2 regions of the Streptomyces syringium genome follow, and region 1 is predicted to be linked to the other one. Evidence: riboswitches for the same ligand, from Rfam matches in the RefSeq annotation. Region 1 holds a riboswitch; the other holds the start of a gene.

Region 1 (7,556 bases):
CGCTGGCGCGCGAGGGGCTGACCGTCGCCACCGGCGGGGGGCCGGGCGCCATGGAGGCCGCGAACCTCGGCGCGTACGCCGCGCCCCTCGCGGACACCATGCTGGACGAGGCCCTGGCGCTGCTGGCCGGTGTCCCGCACTTCACGCCCTCGGTCGCCAAGTGGGCGGCCGGTGCGTTCGCCGTGCGCGCGGCCTTCCCCGGCGGCGGGGCCTCGGTGGGCATCCCCACCTGGTTCTACGGACACGAGCCGCCGAACGCCTTCGCCTCGCACATCGCGAAGTACTTCGCGAACGCCACTCGCGAGGACGGCCTGCTCGCCCGCGCCAACGCCGGCGTGGTGTTCCTGCCGGGCGCGGCGGGCACCGTGCAGGAGATCTTCGACAACGCGACGCCCAACTACTACCAGTCGCGCGGCGAACCGACCCCGATGGTGCTCGTGAACCGCGCGCACTGGACGCGCGAGCTGCCGACCTGGCCCCTGCTGGAGGCGCTGGCGGCCGGGCGTCCGATGGCCGGGCGCATCGCGCTGGTCGACTCGGTCGACGAGGCACCGGCGGCGCTGGCCCGGCTCACGGCGGGGTCACGGTGAGCGGCGGGCGCGACCACCGGCGGCCCGCCACGCCCCCGCGCACAACAACTCCTTGACTATTTCTTGACCCAAAGCAACTTCCGCGCCGAAAAGCGCGTCTGCTTCAGGAGCACGACGGTTTATCAGGCGAACGGAGCTATTGGTGATCATCGGCCTTCTGACGGCTGTCGCGGCCTCGGCCTGTTACGGCACAGGCTCGGTCCTGCAAGCCGTGGGATCGCGCAAATCGGCCCGCCGGGAGGCCGCGGCGGCCTCCACGACGGGTACGACCCAGCATGGCGGTCCCAGTCTCTCCTCCACCGCCAAGGCTGCGGTGACCTGGGAGTTCATGGTCGGTACGGTGTTGGACTTCCTCGGTTTCGGACTCGGCGCGCTGGCCGCTCGTATGCTGCCGCTGTTCCTCTCCCAGACCGTCATCAGCGCCAACCTCGTGGTCACCGCCGTCCTGAGCATCAAGCTCCTGGGCATCCGGCTGACCAAGCCGGAGTGGCTGTCGATCGGTGTCGTCTGCTCGGCGCTGGTCCTGCTGGCGACCGCCGCGGGCCACGAGGGCAACGGCGATGCCGCGCGGTCCACCCACTGGTGGCTGCTGATCATCTCGCTGGTGCTGATGATCGGCGGCACGATCGCCGTCCGTCTGCTGGGCTCGAAGTCCGCGATCCTCGCCGGTCTGCTGTCCGGACTCGGCTTCGGCGCCATCGGTGTGGGCGTGCGCATACTCGACGGCATCGACCCGTTCGACCTGCCCACGCTGCTCGCGGACCCGGCGCTCTACGCCATCCTCATATCGGGCACCATCGGCATGTACCTGCACACGGTCGCCCTGCAGATCGGCTCGGTCAACGGCGCCACGGCCGCCCTCGTCGTCGGTGAGACCGTCCTGCCCGGCCTCATCGGCGTGCTGATGCTCGGTGACACCTCCCGTGACGGCCTCGCCTGGATGGCCATCGCGGGCTTCCTGCTGGCCGTGGCGGGCGCGGTCGCGGTCGCCTGGTACGGCGAACCGGAGAGTGTGGTGGTGCCGGAGCCCGAACCAGGGGCACGGGATCTCACACCGACCCCGACGAAAACGGGCTGAGGCCCGGCCTCAGTTCACGGGGGAGCCCCCCGCACCGTCCCCAAGGACGGTGCGGGGGGCTCCCCCGTTCGGCGCTCAGACGGCGGAGCCGTCCTCGGCCGGGCCCAGCACCACCACGTCGTGCACGTCGAAGCCGACGCCGACGCGGGCGTCGGGCTCCGGGGCGCCCCGCAGTTCGCACGCCGCCTCCAGCTCCGGCCCGTTCGGGGGTCGCAGCAGCACCACGACATGGTCGCCACGGAACGTCCGGCCGGTGACCGTGCACGGCAGCCCCTCCCCCGCGGGCAGCAGCCGCACCCCGGCGGGGCGTACGAGCAGCCTGCACGGGCCCTGCCGCGTCCCCGCCGGCACCGGCACGCTCCCCCACACGGTGTCGGCGCGCTCACCGGCGACCGTCGCCTCGACCACGTTGTCGAAGCCGAGGAAGCGGGCCACGAACTCCGACGCCGGCCGCTGCCACACCTCCAGTGGCGTTCCGGCCTGGGCGATCCGCCCGTCTCGCATCACCACCACCCGGTCGGCGAGCGCGAAGGCCTCCCCCTGGTCGTGGGTGACGGCCAGCACCGTGGTGCCCAGCCGGCCGAAGAGCTGCCGCAGCTCCACCACGAGGCGCTCGCGCAGGCTCCGGTCGAGCTGGCCGAGCGGCTCGTCGAGCATCAGCAGCCGTGGCCGCGGCGCGAGCGCCCTCGCCAGGGCCACCCGCTGCTGCTCGCCGCCGGACAGCGCCGCGACGGACCGCCGCTGCGCGCCCGGCAGGCCCACCATGTCGAGCAGCTCCGCGACGCGGCGCTCCGCCTCCGCGCGCCCGACCTTGCGCATCCGCAGCCCGAAGCCGACGTTGCCGCCGACGTCCCGCTGCGGGAAGAGCTGGTGGTCCTGGAACATCAGGCCCACTCCGCGCCGGTGGACGGGCACCCCGCCCTGGTCGGCGCCGGAGAGGAAGACCCGCCCGGCGTCCGCGTGCTGGAGCCCCGCGACGACCCGCAGCAGCGTGGACTTCCCGCTGCCGCTCGGCCCGAGCACGCACACCGTCTCGTGCTCGGCGACCCTCAGGTCCACCGCGTCCAGGGCCGTACGCCCGCCGAAGCGGACCGTGACGTCGTCCAGGCGCAGCAGATCCTGTCGCAGCCGGTCCATCTAGAACTCTCCCGAGCGGTCGGTGCGGACACGCTCCAGTACCAGCAGCGCCGCCGCGCACACCAGCATCAGGATCGTGCTGAGGGCCATGGCCTGGCCGTAGTTCAGTTCCCCGGGGCGGCCGAGCAGCCGGGCGACGGCCACCGGCAGGGTGGGGTTGTCGGGGCGGGCGATGAAGACGGTCGCCCCGAACTCGCCCAGCGACACGGCGAACGCGAACCCCGCCGCCACCGCCAGGGCCCGCCCGACCAGCGGCAGGTCCACTTCGCGCCACGCGCGCAGCGGGGACGCCCCGAGCACCGCGGCCGCCTCGCGCAGCCGCGCGTCCACCGCGCGCAGCACGGGCAGCATGATCCGGACGACGAAGGGCACGCCCACCAGGGCCTGGGCCAGCGGGACCAGGATCCAGGACGAGCGCAGATCCAGCGGCGGCTCGTCCAGGGTGATCAGGAAGCCGAAGCCGACGGTCACCGCGGAGGTGCCCAGCGGCAGCATGAGCAGCGCGTCGAAGCCCCGTACGAGCCGTCCCGCCCGCCGGGTCAGCGCGGCGGCGGCGAGCCCTCCCACGACGACGGCGATGCCGGTCGCGGCCAGCGCGCAGGCCAGGGAGTTCCCGATGGCTTCCAGCGGGGCGACGACGAAGGTACCGCCATTGTCGTCCGCGGAGGCCAGGGCGCGGTAGAAGGCCAGGCCGTAACCGTCGGGTCCGTCGAAGGACCGCAGGACGAGCACGACGAGCGGCACCAGGATCAGCAGCGCCACCACGGTCAGCACGGACGCCAGGAGCGCCCACTGGGCGGCTCCCCGCGGGCGCCGGGAGGTGTGGGCGGCGTCGACCAGCTTCAGCGCGGATTCCCGCCGCCGCACCGTCCAGGCGTGCACCGCCAGCAGCACGGCCACGGCCACGAACTGCACGAGGGTGAGCACAGCGGCCGTCGGCAGGTCGAGCAGCCGTGCGGTCTGCTGGTAGATCTCCACTTCCAGGGTGGCGTAGCGGGGGCCGCCGAGGATCTGCACGACGCCGAAGGAGGTGAAGGTGAAGAGGAAGACCATGAGTGCGGCGGCGGCCACGGAGGGCGCGAGCGCCGGCAGCGTCACCCGGCGCCAGGCGGCGAAGCGCCCTGCGCCCAGCACCCGGGCCGCCTCCTCCTGGCGGGGGTCGAGCTGTGCCCAGAGTCCGCCGACGGTCCGGACGACGACGGCGTAGTTGAAGAACACATGGGCCAGGAGGATCGCCCAGACCGTGGTGTCCAGGCGCATCCCCCACAGCTCGTCCAGCAGCCCGCCGCGTCCGAGCAGCGCCAGGAAGGCCGAGCCGACCACGACGGTCGGCAGGACGAAGGGGACGGTGACCACCGCCCGCAGCAGCTGTTTGCCGGGGAAGTCGAAGCGGGCGAAGACATAGGCGCCGGGGAGAGCGAGGGCGAGGGTCAGGGCCGTGGAGGCGAGGGCCTGCCATGTGGTGAACCACAGGACGTGGCCGATCCGCTCGTCGCCGAGCACTTCCCCGACGCGGGCGAACTGCCACTGGCCGCCGTCCTTGAGCCCCCGGGCCACGATGGCGGAGACCGGGTAGGCGAAGAACAGCGCGAAGAAGGCGACCGGCAGGGTCATCAGGCCGAGCCGGACCGCCGTCTGCCGGGAGAGCCTCTTCGATCGCTTCGGGACGTGTCGATCCGGGGCGTCTACTTCAGGACGAGCGAGGACCATGCCTTGACCCACTGGTCGCGGTTCTTGGCGATCTTCTCCGGGGCGAGGGTCGCGGGGTCGGTGATCTTGGCACCGAACTTGGTGAATTCCTCGGGCAGCGCGGCGTCCTGGTTCGCCGGGTTGACGAACATCTGGAGCGGCAGGTCCTCCTGGAACTTCTTGCCCAGCAGGAAGTCGATCAGGGCCTGGCCGCCCTTGGTGTTCTTCGCGCCCTTCAGCAGCCCGGCGAACTCGGTCTGCCGGAAGCAGGTGCCCGTCGCGACGCCGGTCGGCCCCTCCTTGGGCAGCGGCTTCACACCGAGCACCTCGGCGGGCGGGCTGGAGGCGTAGGAGACGACGAGCGGCTTGTCGCCCTTGGCCTTCTTGCCCGCGGCGGAACCGGAGAAGCGGTCGTTGTACGCCTGCTCCCAGCCGTCCACGACCTCGACGCCGTTGGCCTTGAGCTTCTTCCAGTAGTCCTGCCAGCCGGCGTCGCCGTACTTGGCGATGGTGCCCAGCTGGAAGGCGAGACCGGGGGACGAGGTCGCCGCGTTCTCGGTGACCAGGAGGTTCTTGTACTCCGGCTTGATCAGGTCGTCGAAGGACGCCGGCGGGCTGAGCTTGTGGTCGGCGAAGTACGCGCGGTCGTAGTTCACGCAGATGTCGCCGAAGTCGATGGGCGTGACCCGGTGCTCGGCGGCGTCGGCCTGGAGGCCCTTGGGGACCCGGTCCAGGCCCTTGGCCTCGTACGGGGTGAACAGGTCGTTCTCGAGCGCCCGCGACAGGAGGGTGTTGTCGACGCCGAAGAAGACGTCGCCCTGCGGGTGCTTCTTGGAGAGGATGGCCTGGTTGACGGCCGTCCCTGCGTCCCCGCTCTTGAGCACCTTGACCTTGTACCCGGTGGTCCGCGTGAACTCCTTGAGCACCGCGTCGGAGGCGGCGAAGGAGTCGTGCGAGACGAGCGTGACGGTCTTCGAGTCGGAGCCGGAGTCGTCCGAGCCGCCGCAGGCGGCCAGCACGGGGAGGCCGAGCGCGGCGACGACGGCCGCGCCGACGGCACGCCGGAAGGTGGTGTTCATGAGTGGGTTGACTCCCTACGCCGGTATGACCCGGATCAGGTCCGAGGGTCTGCGGCCTGTGCCGCACTCTCAGCGCTCTGCGCGCTCCCCTGTCGGATGTTCATTTGTGCGAGTTCTTCGCCTGGGCGAGTGGACAGTATCAGCGCTCGGCGGCGGCGAGCTGACCGCACGCTCCGTCGATCTCCTGGCCGCGCGTGTCACGCACGGTGACGGGCACGCCGTGCGCGGCGATCGCCTGGACGAACGCCCGCTCGTCCTCCGGGCGGGACGCGGTCCACTTCGACCCCGGGGTGGGGTTGAGCGGGATGAGGTTGACGTGCACGCGCTTGCCCTTGAGGAGCCGGCCGAGCAGGTCACCACGCCAGGCCTGGTCGTTGATGTCCCGGATCAGGGCGTACTCGATGGAGATCCGGCGGCCGGACTTCTCCGCGTACTCCCAGGCGGCGTCGAGGACCTCGCGGACCTTCCAGCGGGTGTTGACCGGCACCAGGGTGTCGCGCAGCTCGTCGTCCGGCGCGTGCAGGGAGACCGCGAGACGGCACTTGAAGCCCTCGTCGGCGAAGCGCAGCATCGCGGGCACCAGGCCGACGGTGGAGACGGTGATGCCGCGCTGCGAGAGCCCGAGGCCGTCCGGTTCGGGGTCGGTGAGACGGCGGATCGCGCCGACGACGCGCTTGTAGTTGGCGAGCGGCTCGCCCATGCCCATGAAGACGATGTTGGACAGCCGCGCGGGGCCGCCGGGCACCTCGCCGTCGCGCAGGGCGCGCATGCCGTCGACGATCTGGTGCACGATCTCGGCGGTCGACAGATTGCGGTCCAGCCCGGCCTGGCCGGTGGCACAGAACGGGCAGTTCATGCCGCAGCCGGCCTGGGAGCTGATGCACATGGTGACCCGGTCGGGGTACCGCATGAGCACGGACTCGACCAGGGTGCCGTCGTGCAGCCGCCACAGGGTCTTACGGGTGGTGTCGCTGTCGCACGAGATGTGCCTGACGACGCTCATCAGCTCGGGCAGCAGCTCGGCCGCGAGCTTCTCGCGGGCCGCCGCCGGGATGTCCGTCCATGCCGCCGGGTCGTGCGCGTACCGGGCGAAGTAGTGCTGGGACAGCTGCTTCGCGCGGAACGGCTTCTCGCCGATCGCGGCGACGGCCTCGCGGCGCTCGGCGGGGGTGAGGTCGGCAAGGTGCCGCGGGGGCTTCTTGGCCCCACGCGGCGCGACGAAAGTGAGTTCTCCAGGTGCAGGCATGGTCCTACCAGTGTCGCAGACGTACGGAGAGGGGCCCGCCGCCCTGTGGACAACGCGCCCCTCACCGAAGAAACCGCAGGTAGGACCCCTGTCGCGGCTCAGGTACTGCCGACGAAGACGACCAGCAGCAGCCACACCACCGGGGCGGTCGGCAGCAGCGAGTCCAGCCGGTCCATGATCCCGCCGTGGCCCGGCAGCAGGGCGCCCATGTCCTTGATGCCCAGGTCCCGCTTGATCATCGACTCGCCGAGATCGCCCAGCGTGGCACTGACCGCGACCGCGAGGCCCAGCAGCAGACCCTGCCACCACGCTCCGCCGTCGATCAGGAAGTGCGTGCACAGCGCGCCCGCCACCATGGCGAACGCCACCGCGCCGAGCAGCCCCTCGCGGGTCTTGCCGGGGCTGATGCGCGGCGCGAGCTTCTTCTTGCCGAACCGCCAGCCCACCGCGTAGGCACCGGTGTCGCTGACCACGGTGAGCACCAGGAAGGTCAGCACCCGCCAGGCACCGTCGTCCGCGGCCAGCATCAGCGCCACGAAGGTGGCGAGGAAGGGCACGTAGAAGGCCGCGAAGATGCCTGCCGTGACATCGCGGAGGTAGTCCTCGGGCGGCTCCGTCATGCGCCACACGAGCACCGCGAGCGCGGTGAAGGCCATGGCCACCCACGCGCCTTCGGCGCCGTTCACGAAGCCGGCGACGACCATGGCGGCGCCGCCGACCGCGAGCGGCACCAGGGG
Region 2 (7,556 bases), 3.4 Mb from region 1:
CGAGAATTTCGGCGATGTCGGGGAGGTTGAGCCAGGCGGGGACGAGAGCATCGATCTTTGCGTCAATCTCGGTCACGGGACAAGCCTGCCATCTAGGACTGACAGTGGGTAGCCGGGTTGACCCGAGCCGCGTCCGGACAAGCCTGTCCGGCGATCCGCCGGACAGGCGAACGGCACGTCACAGAGCGGCGGACTTCAGCGGCACGGACGCGTCCGCGGCCTTCGCCCGGTCGAGGGCCGCGCCGCGCTCGATGAGCTTGCGCCCCTGGGCCAGGTCGCGGGGCCGGCCCACGGCCAGCAGAGCCACCAGGACGCCCGCGCGCAGCCAGCACACCGTCCAGGCGGCGCTGTCGGGGTCGCCGCGCCACAGGAGCTCGTCGGCGGCCGCGTGGTGGCCCGCGTACTGCACGAAGCGGCCGAACTGCTCGGACCAGAAGTAGGGCACCGGGTCGTAGACCGGGCTCTCGGCCGGGCCGTGGACGATGTTCGCGGCGACGGTCCGGGGGCCCTGGAGCGCGTTGTCCCAGTGGTGCACGAGCAGCCGCTCGCCGTAGCGGGCGGAGGGGAAGGACGCGCAGTCGCCGACGGCGTAGACGTCGGGCAGGGACGTGCGCAGCCGGTCGTCGGTGACGACGGAGTGGTCCGCCGCGAGCGCGATGCCCGAGCCGGCCAGCCAGCCGGTCGCGGGCCGCGCGCCGATGCCGACGACCACGGCGTCCGCCGTGAGCCGGGTGCCGTCGGCCAGCAGCACCGCGCCCGGTTCCACGGCGGCCACGCGCGCACCGGTCAGCAGCCGGGCTCCGCTGTCGGCGTACCACCGGGACATGTGGACGGCGACCTCGGGCGGCATGGCGCCCGCCAGCGGCAGCTCGGCGGCCTCCACGACCGTCACCCGGCAGCCCGCCTCGCGCGCGGCGGTCGCGAACTCCGCGCCGATCCAGCCCGCGCCGACGGCCACGACGTCGTGCTGCCGGGCCAGCACCGGGCGCAGCCGCTCGGCGTCGTCCAGGGTGCGCAGCAGGTGCACGCCGGGCACGTCCTCGCTGCCGGGCAGGGCGAGGGGCTCGGCGCCGGTGGCGATGACCAGCACGTCGTACGGCACGGGCCCGGTCCCGGTCTCCAGCAGGTGCTCGTCGGCGCGCAGGCCGGTGACCTCCCGGCCGAGTTCCAGCTCTATGCCGAGCGACGCGAAGTCCACCTCGAAGGCCGACCCCTCCGCCTTGCCGAGCAGGACGGCCTTGGAGAGCGGCGGCCGGTCGTACGGCTGGTGGGGCTCGGCGCCCAGGACGGAGATCGCGCCGCGCCAGCCCTGCTCGCGCAGGGCGACGGCGGTCTGCACCCCGGCCATCCCGGCGCCGACGATGACGACCCGCTCCTCGGTGGAGGTCTTCGCTGCTTTCCCGTGCTCGCTCACCCGATCACTGTAGGGCTGCGGCCGGGCCGTACCGGAGCACCGGGTACGGAGACGTCTGACACAGCGTCACCATGTTTGGCCGCCGGAGGCCGCCGAACGGTGCGAGGCTCCCCCCGTCCGGCCGCCCTTCCGGTCCTTTCGCGGCGCGTACTAGGGTGGCCGTGCAAAGCACTCGCGGGAGCCCGGACGACCGGGCTGAGAGGGAGGCTGGACGGCCTCCGACCGTACGAACCTGATCCGGGTCATGCCGGCGAAGGGAGGGGCTGGACGCCCATGCACGCGTCTTCCACCATGCCCGGGGGCCGGGGCACGCCGTCGGACACCGTCTGCGACGTGCTCGTCGTCGGCGGCGGTGTCATCGGTCTCGTCACGGCGTGGCGCGCGGCGCAGCGCGGTCTGCGCACGGTCGTCGCGGACCCCGCGCCGGGCGGCGGCGCGGCCCTGGTCGCGGCGGGCATGCTCGCCGCCGTCACGGAGCTGCACCACGGCGAGCAGCGGCTGCTCGCTTTGAATCTGGCCTCCGCGCGGCGCTATCCGGCGTTCACGGCCGAGCTGGAGGAGGCGAGCGGCCAGGACACCGGCTACCGCGCCTGCGGCACGCTCGCCGTCGCCCTCGACGCCGACGACCGCGCCCATCTGCGGGAGCTGCACGCCCTCCAGCAGCGGTCCGGGCTGGACGCGCAGTGGCTGACGGGGCGGGAGTGCCGTCGGCTGGAGCCGATGCTCGCACCGGGGGTGAGCGGCGGTGTGCGGGTGGACGGCGATCACCAGACCGATCCCCGGCGGCTCGCGAAGGCCCTGCTCACCGCCTGTGAGCGGGCCGGGGTGCGCTTCCACCGTGCGGAGGCGGTCCGCGTCGACGTCACGGGCGAGCGCGCCACGGGGGCTCGTCTGGCCGACGGCACCCGAGTCGCCGCCGGGGCGACCGTGCTCGCCGCGGGCAGTCACAGCGGCCGTCTCGCGGGGATCCCCGAGCACGTCCTGCCCCCGGTCCGCCCGGTCAAGGGCCAGATCCTGCGGCTGCGGGTCCCCGGCCCGTACGCGCCCTTCCTCTCCCGGACCGTCCGGGCGGTCGTCCGCGGCGGCCCCGTCTATCTGGTGCCGCGCGAGAACGGCGAGCTGGTCGTCGGCGCCACGACGGAGGAGCTCGGCTGGGACACCACCGTCACCGCCGGCGGTGTGTACGAGCTGCTGCGCGACGCCCACGAGCTGGTGCCCGGCATCACCGAGCTGCCCCTGGTCGAGACCCGCGCCGGGCTGCGCCCCGGCTCGCCCGACAACGCGCCCCTGCTCGGCCCGACCGAGCTGCCCGGCCTGCTCACGGCCACCGGCCACCACCGCAACGGCATTCTGCTCACCCCGCTCACCGGCGAGGTGATGGCCGAGGTGCTGACCACCGGCCGGCTGCCCGAGACGGCCCTTCCCTTCTCCCCCCGACGCTTCTCGAACGCGCTCCAGGAGCTGCCCGCATGAACCCCACCGACCCCACCGACAGCCCCGCGGCCAACGTCGGCATCCACGTCAACGGCGAGCACCGCGAGGTCCCCCGGGGGCTGACCCTCGACGGCCTCGTGGCCGCCCTCACCACCGCGCGCGCGGGCGTCGCCGCCGCCGTCAACGAGACCGTCGTCCCCCGCGGCCAGTGGCCCGCCACGACGCTCGGCGACGGCGACCGCGTCGAGGTCCTCACCGCCGTGCAGGGGGGCTGATCCGCCCCATGGCAGACGATCTGCTCACCATCGCGGGCACCGCGTTCTCCTCCCGGCTGATCATGGGAACGGGCGGGGCTCCCAGCCTCGACGTGCTGGAGCGCGCACTGCTCGCCTCCGGCACCGAGCTGACCACGGTCGCCATGCGCCGGCTGGACGCCGGTGTGCGGGGCTCGGTGCTCTCCGTCCTGGAGAAGCACGGCATCCGCGTGCTGCCGAACACGGCGGGCTGCTTCACCGCCGGCGAGGCGGTCCTCACCGCGCGGCTGGCCCGTGAGGCACTCGGCACCGACTGGGTCAAGCTCGAAGTGATCGCCGACGAGCGCACCCTGCTGCCCGACCCGATCGAGCTGCTGGACGCCGCCGAGATCCTGGTGGACGAAGGCTTCACCGTCCTGCCGTACACCAACGACGACCCGGTCCTCGCCCGCAAGCTGGAGGACGCCGGCTGCGCCGCGATCATGCCCCTGGGCTCGCCCATCGGCTCCGGCCTCGGCATCCGCAACCCGCACAACTTCCAGCTGATCACGGAGCGCGCCGGGGTCCCGGTGATCCTCGACGCGGGCGCGGGCACGGCGTCCGACGCGGCGCTCGCGATGGAGCTGGGGTGCGCGGCGGTGATGCTCGCCTCGGCCGTGACCCGCGCCCAGGAGCCGGTCCTGATGGCGGAGGCCATGCGCCACGCGGTGCACGCGGGCCGCCTGGCCCACCGGGCGGGCCGCATCCCCCGCCGCCACTTCGCCGAGGCGTCTTCTCCTGCGGAGGGCTTGGCACGACTGGACCCGGAGCGCCCGGCGTTCTGACGGGGCTCCGCCCCGGGCCCCGGCCCCGGACGACGGGCGGCCCGGACAAGGCGTGCCACCCGTAACGGCGGCAAGCCACAGCGCAGCCTGCCCAATGTCACTGTTCGGCTGCGGATACCCCCTGCAGGCGCACCGCGTTCGACCTGCCCGTCGTGGCTCGTAGACTCGTATGCCGTGGATACGACCCTGGGGGACCCGCTCGTCGGGCACGTGCTCGACAGCCGCTACCGCGTCGAGGCGCGGATCGCCGTCGGTGGCATGGCCACGGTCTACCGGGCCGTCGACACCCGGCTCGACCGTGTGCTCGCGCTGAAGGTGATGCATCCCGGCCTCGCCGCCGACGAGGCCTTCGTGGAGCGCTTCATCCGTGAGGCCAAGTCCGTGGCACGGCTCGACCACCCCAATGTGGTGGGGGTCTTCGACCAGGGCACCGACGGCGTCTACGTCTATCTGGCGATGGAGTACGTGGCCGGGTGCACGCTGCGCGACGTGCTGCGCGAGCGCAAGGCGCTCCAGCCGCGCGCCGCGCTCGACATCGCGGAGCCCGTGCTGGCAGCGCTCGGCGCCGCGCATCTGGCCGGGCTGGTGCACCGGGACATGAAGCCGGAGAACGTGCTGATCGGCGACGACGGCCGGGTCAAGGTCGCCGACTTCGGGCTCGTACGGGCCGTCGACACCAACACCACGACCAACAGCGACTCCGTGCTGGGCACCGTGTCGTACCTCGCGCCCGAGCAGCTGGAGCAGGGCACCGCCGACACCCGCGCGGACGTCTACGCCTGCGGCGTCGTCCTCTACGAGATGCTCACCGGCGCCAAGCCGCACACCGGCAGCACCCCCGCCCAGGTCCTCTACCGGCACCTCCACGAGGACGTGCCGCCGCCGTCGGCGGCCGTGCCGGGGCTGGCGGCCGAGCTGGACGCCCTCGTGGCCGCCGCGACCGCGCGCGACCCGCGGCTGCGCCCGGCCGACGCGATCGCGCTGCTGGGGCTGGTCCGCGGGGTGCGCGAGAGCCTGTCCGACGAGCAGCTGGACGTGGTGCCGCCGCAGGCCGCGGCCGACGGCCGCGACGCGGCGCCGGGCCCGGACCACGTCGGTTCCGAGGACCGTACGAGCGTGATCCCGCGGACCGCCGCGGCGCCGCCCGCGCCCGCCCCGGACGACCAGCTCAACCACACCACGCGGCTGGAGCACGTGCCCGCGCCGCCTCCGCCGCCGGTGCCGCCGGGCGACGCGCCGCGCCCCGGCCGGCCGAGGCCCCGGTGGGGGCTGATCGGCGTGCTCGCCGCCGTGCTGCTGGTGCTGGCGGGCTCGGGTGTCTGGTACATCAATTCCGGCCAGTTCACGAAGGTCCCGGCCGTCCTGGACATGACGCGGGAGAAGGCCGAGCAGGAGCTGCGCGCGGCCGGTCTCGGGGTGAAGGTCAAGGAGGACGTCAGCGACACGATCGAGCGCGGTCACGTCATCTCCACCGACCCCGGGCCGGGCGGACGCATCCGCAACACCGGCAAGGTGACGATCGTCCTGTCCAAGGGCCCCGCCCGGGCCGAGGTGCCCAATGTCGTGGGCATGCCCTTCGGTGCCGCGAAGCGGAAGATCGAGGCCGCGGGGCTGACGGTCGGCGAGGTCGGCCGGCAGTTCAGCGGTGAGACCCCGCAGGACGCGGTGCTCGCGACCGACCCGCAGCCGGGCGTGGAGCGCCGGCCGGGCACGGCCGTCGCCCTGACCGTCAGCAAGGGCGAGGCACTGGACGTGCCGGACGTGAGCGGGCTGTCCATCGGCGACGCCACCTCCGCGCTGGAGGGCCGTGGCTTCAAGGTGAAGGTCGCGGACGACCCCGTCTTCTCGGACAAGGAGAAGGGCGCGGTGGCCGGCCAGTCCCCCGCCAGGGGCGAGCGGGCGGCCAAGGGCGACACCGTCACCATCACGGTCTCCAAGGGCAAGGAGATGGTGGAGGTCCCCGACGTCACCGGCCGCAGTGAGGCCGATGCCAAGAGGGCGCTGACGGCCGCGGGCTTCGCGGTGAAGGTGGACCGGCCGTTCCTCTTCCCCCGGGACTCGGTCGAGGGCCAGTCGGTCAAGGGCGGCGACAAGGCCCCCAAGGGCGACACCATCACCATCCGCCTCAAGGGCGGTCTCTGAGCCATGCCCCAGTCCATGAGCGGCACCATGAACGAAATGCTCTCCCCCCGCGCCCGTAATCCCGTCGGCGGCCATATCCCGGTGGCCGGCGGGCTGGCCAAGGTCGGTCTGCCGTACGCCCGGGAGATGGGCGCCGAGGCCGTGCAGGTCTTCGTCGCCAATCCGCGCGGCTGGGCGACCCCGTCCGGCAACGCCCGGCAGGACGAGGAATTCCGTGCCGCCTGCGCGGCCGAGTCCCTCCCCGTCTTCGTCCACGCCCCCTACCTGATCAACTTCGGGTCGCACACCGAGGCGACGGCGGAGAAGTCCGTGGAGTCGATGCGGCACTCGCTGCGCCGGGGGCGGGCGATCGGGGCGCGCGGCGTCGTCGTGCACACCGGCTCGGCGACCGGCGGCCGGCCGCGCCGCGAGGCCCTGGCGCAGGTCCACGAGCGGCTGCTGCCGCTGCTGGACGAGCTGACCCATGACGACGACCCGTGGCTGCTGCTGGAGCCGACGGCCGGTCAGGGTGCCTCGCTCTGCTCGCTGGTGGCGGATCTCGGCCCGTACTTCGAGGCGCTGGAGCACCATCCGAAGCTCGGGGTCTGCCTGGACACCTGCCATGTCTTCGCGGCGGGTCACGACCTCGCCGAGACCGGCGGGATGAAGCAGACGCTCGACGAGCTGGTCTCCGTCGTGGGCGGGGGCCGGCTGCGGCTGATCCACGCGAACGACTCCCAGGAGGCCGTCGGCGCGCACCGGGACCGGCACGAGAGCATCGGTTCCGGCCATATCGGCGCCGAGCCCTTCGCGGAGCTGTTCACGCATCCGGCGACCGAGGGGGTGCCGCTGACGATCGAGACGCCGGGCGGCAAGGAGGGGCACGCCGCGGACGTGGCGCGGCTGAAGGAGCTACGGGACGGCTGCGCCGGCTAGGCGGTGTCCTCGGACAGGCGGTGTCCTCGAACGCCGGGCGGGCCGGAGAACGTCACAGCTCCGGGCCGTCGCCGGGTTCCTCCTGGTAGGAGTAGCGCTGCTCGCGCCAGGGGTCGCCGACGTTGTGATAGCCGCGCTCTTCCCAGAAGCCCCGGCGGTCGGCGGTCATGTATTCGACGCCGCGCACCCATTTCGGGCCCTTCCAGGCATACAGGTGCGGTACGACGAGGCGGACCGGGAAGCCGTGCTCGGCGGTGAGCGGTTCGCCGTCCTTGTGGGTGGCGAAAATGGTCTGCTCCGCGGTGAAATCGGCAAGCCGCAGATTTGAGCTGAAACCGTACTCGGCCCACACCATCACATGCGTGACCTCGGGTGCGGGCGGTGCGAGTTCGAGGATCGTCCGGGCCGAAACCCCACCCCATTCGGCGCCGAGCATGCTGTACTTCGTGACGCAGTGCAGATCCGCGACGACCGTCGAATACGGCAGGGCGGAGAAGTCCTCATGGTTCCAGCAGCGCTTGTCACCGTCGGCGGTCGAACCGAAGACGCGGAACTCCCAGCGGTCGGCCTTGA

The links. Region 1 has a riboswitch for thiamine pyrophosphate ahead of JO379_RS24755 (thiamine ABC transporter substrate-binding protein). Riboswitches for the same ligand answer to the same signal wherever they lie in the genome.
Region 2: another riboswitch for thiamine pyrophosphate. It lies ahead of thiO (glycine oxidase ThiO); the one in region 1 lies ahead of JO379_RS24755 (thiamine ABC transporter substrate-binding protein).

What each region holds. Positions count from the first base shown of each region.
Region 1 covers NZ_JAGIOH010000001.1:5,516,195-5,523,750, reverse strand. The annotation lists gene JO379_RS24775 (LOG family protein) at 1-590, shown strand, start outside; gene JO379_RS24770 (DMT family transporter) at 733-1,668, shown strand; gene JO379_RS24765 (ABC transporter ATP-binding protein) at 1,744-2,805, opposite strand; gene JO379_RS24760 (ABC transporter permease) at 2,806-4,419, opposite strand; gene JO379_RS24755 (thiamine ABC transporter substrate-binding protein) at 4,491-5,573, opposite strand; TPP riboswitch at 5,569-5,674, opposite strand; gene rlmN (dual-specificity RNA methyltransferase RlmN) at 5,713-6,819, opposite strand; gene JO379_RS24745 (phosphatidate cytidylyltransferase) at 6,918-7,556, opposite strand, start outside.
Region 2 covers NZ_JAGIOH010000001.1:2,131,102-2,138,657, forward strand. The annotation lists gene JO379_RS09370 (Rv2175c family DNA-binding protein) at 1-76, opposite strand, end outside; gene JO379_RS09375 (NAD(P)/FAD-dependent oxidoreductase) at 179-1,348, opposite strand; TPP riboswitch at 1,579-1,690, shown strand; gene thiO (glycine oxidase ThiO) at 1,688-2,887, shown strand; gene thiS (sulfur carrier protein ThiS) at 2,884-3,123, shown strand; gene JO379_RS09390 (thiazole synthase) at 3,132-3,926, shown strand; gene pknB (Stk1 family PASTA domain-containing Ser/Thr kinase) at 4,101-6,068, shown strand; gene JO379_RS09400 (deoxyribonuclease IV) at 6,084-6,983, shown strand; gene JO379_RS09405 (sulfite oxidase-like oxidoreductase) at 7,036-7,556, opposite strand, start outside.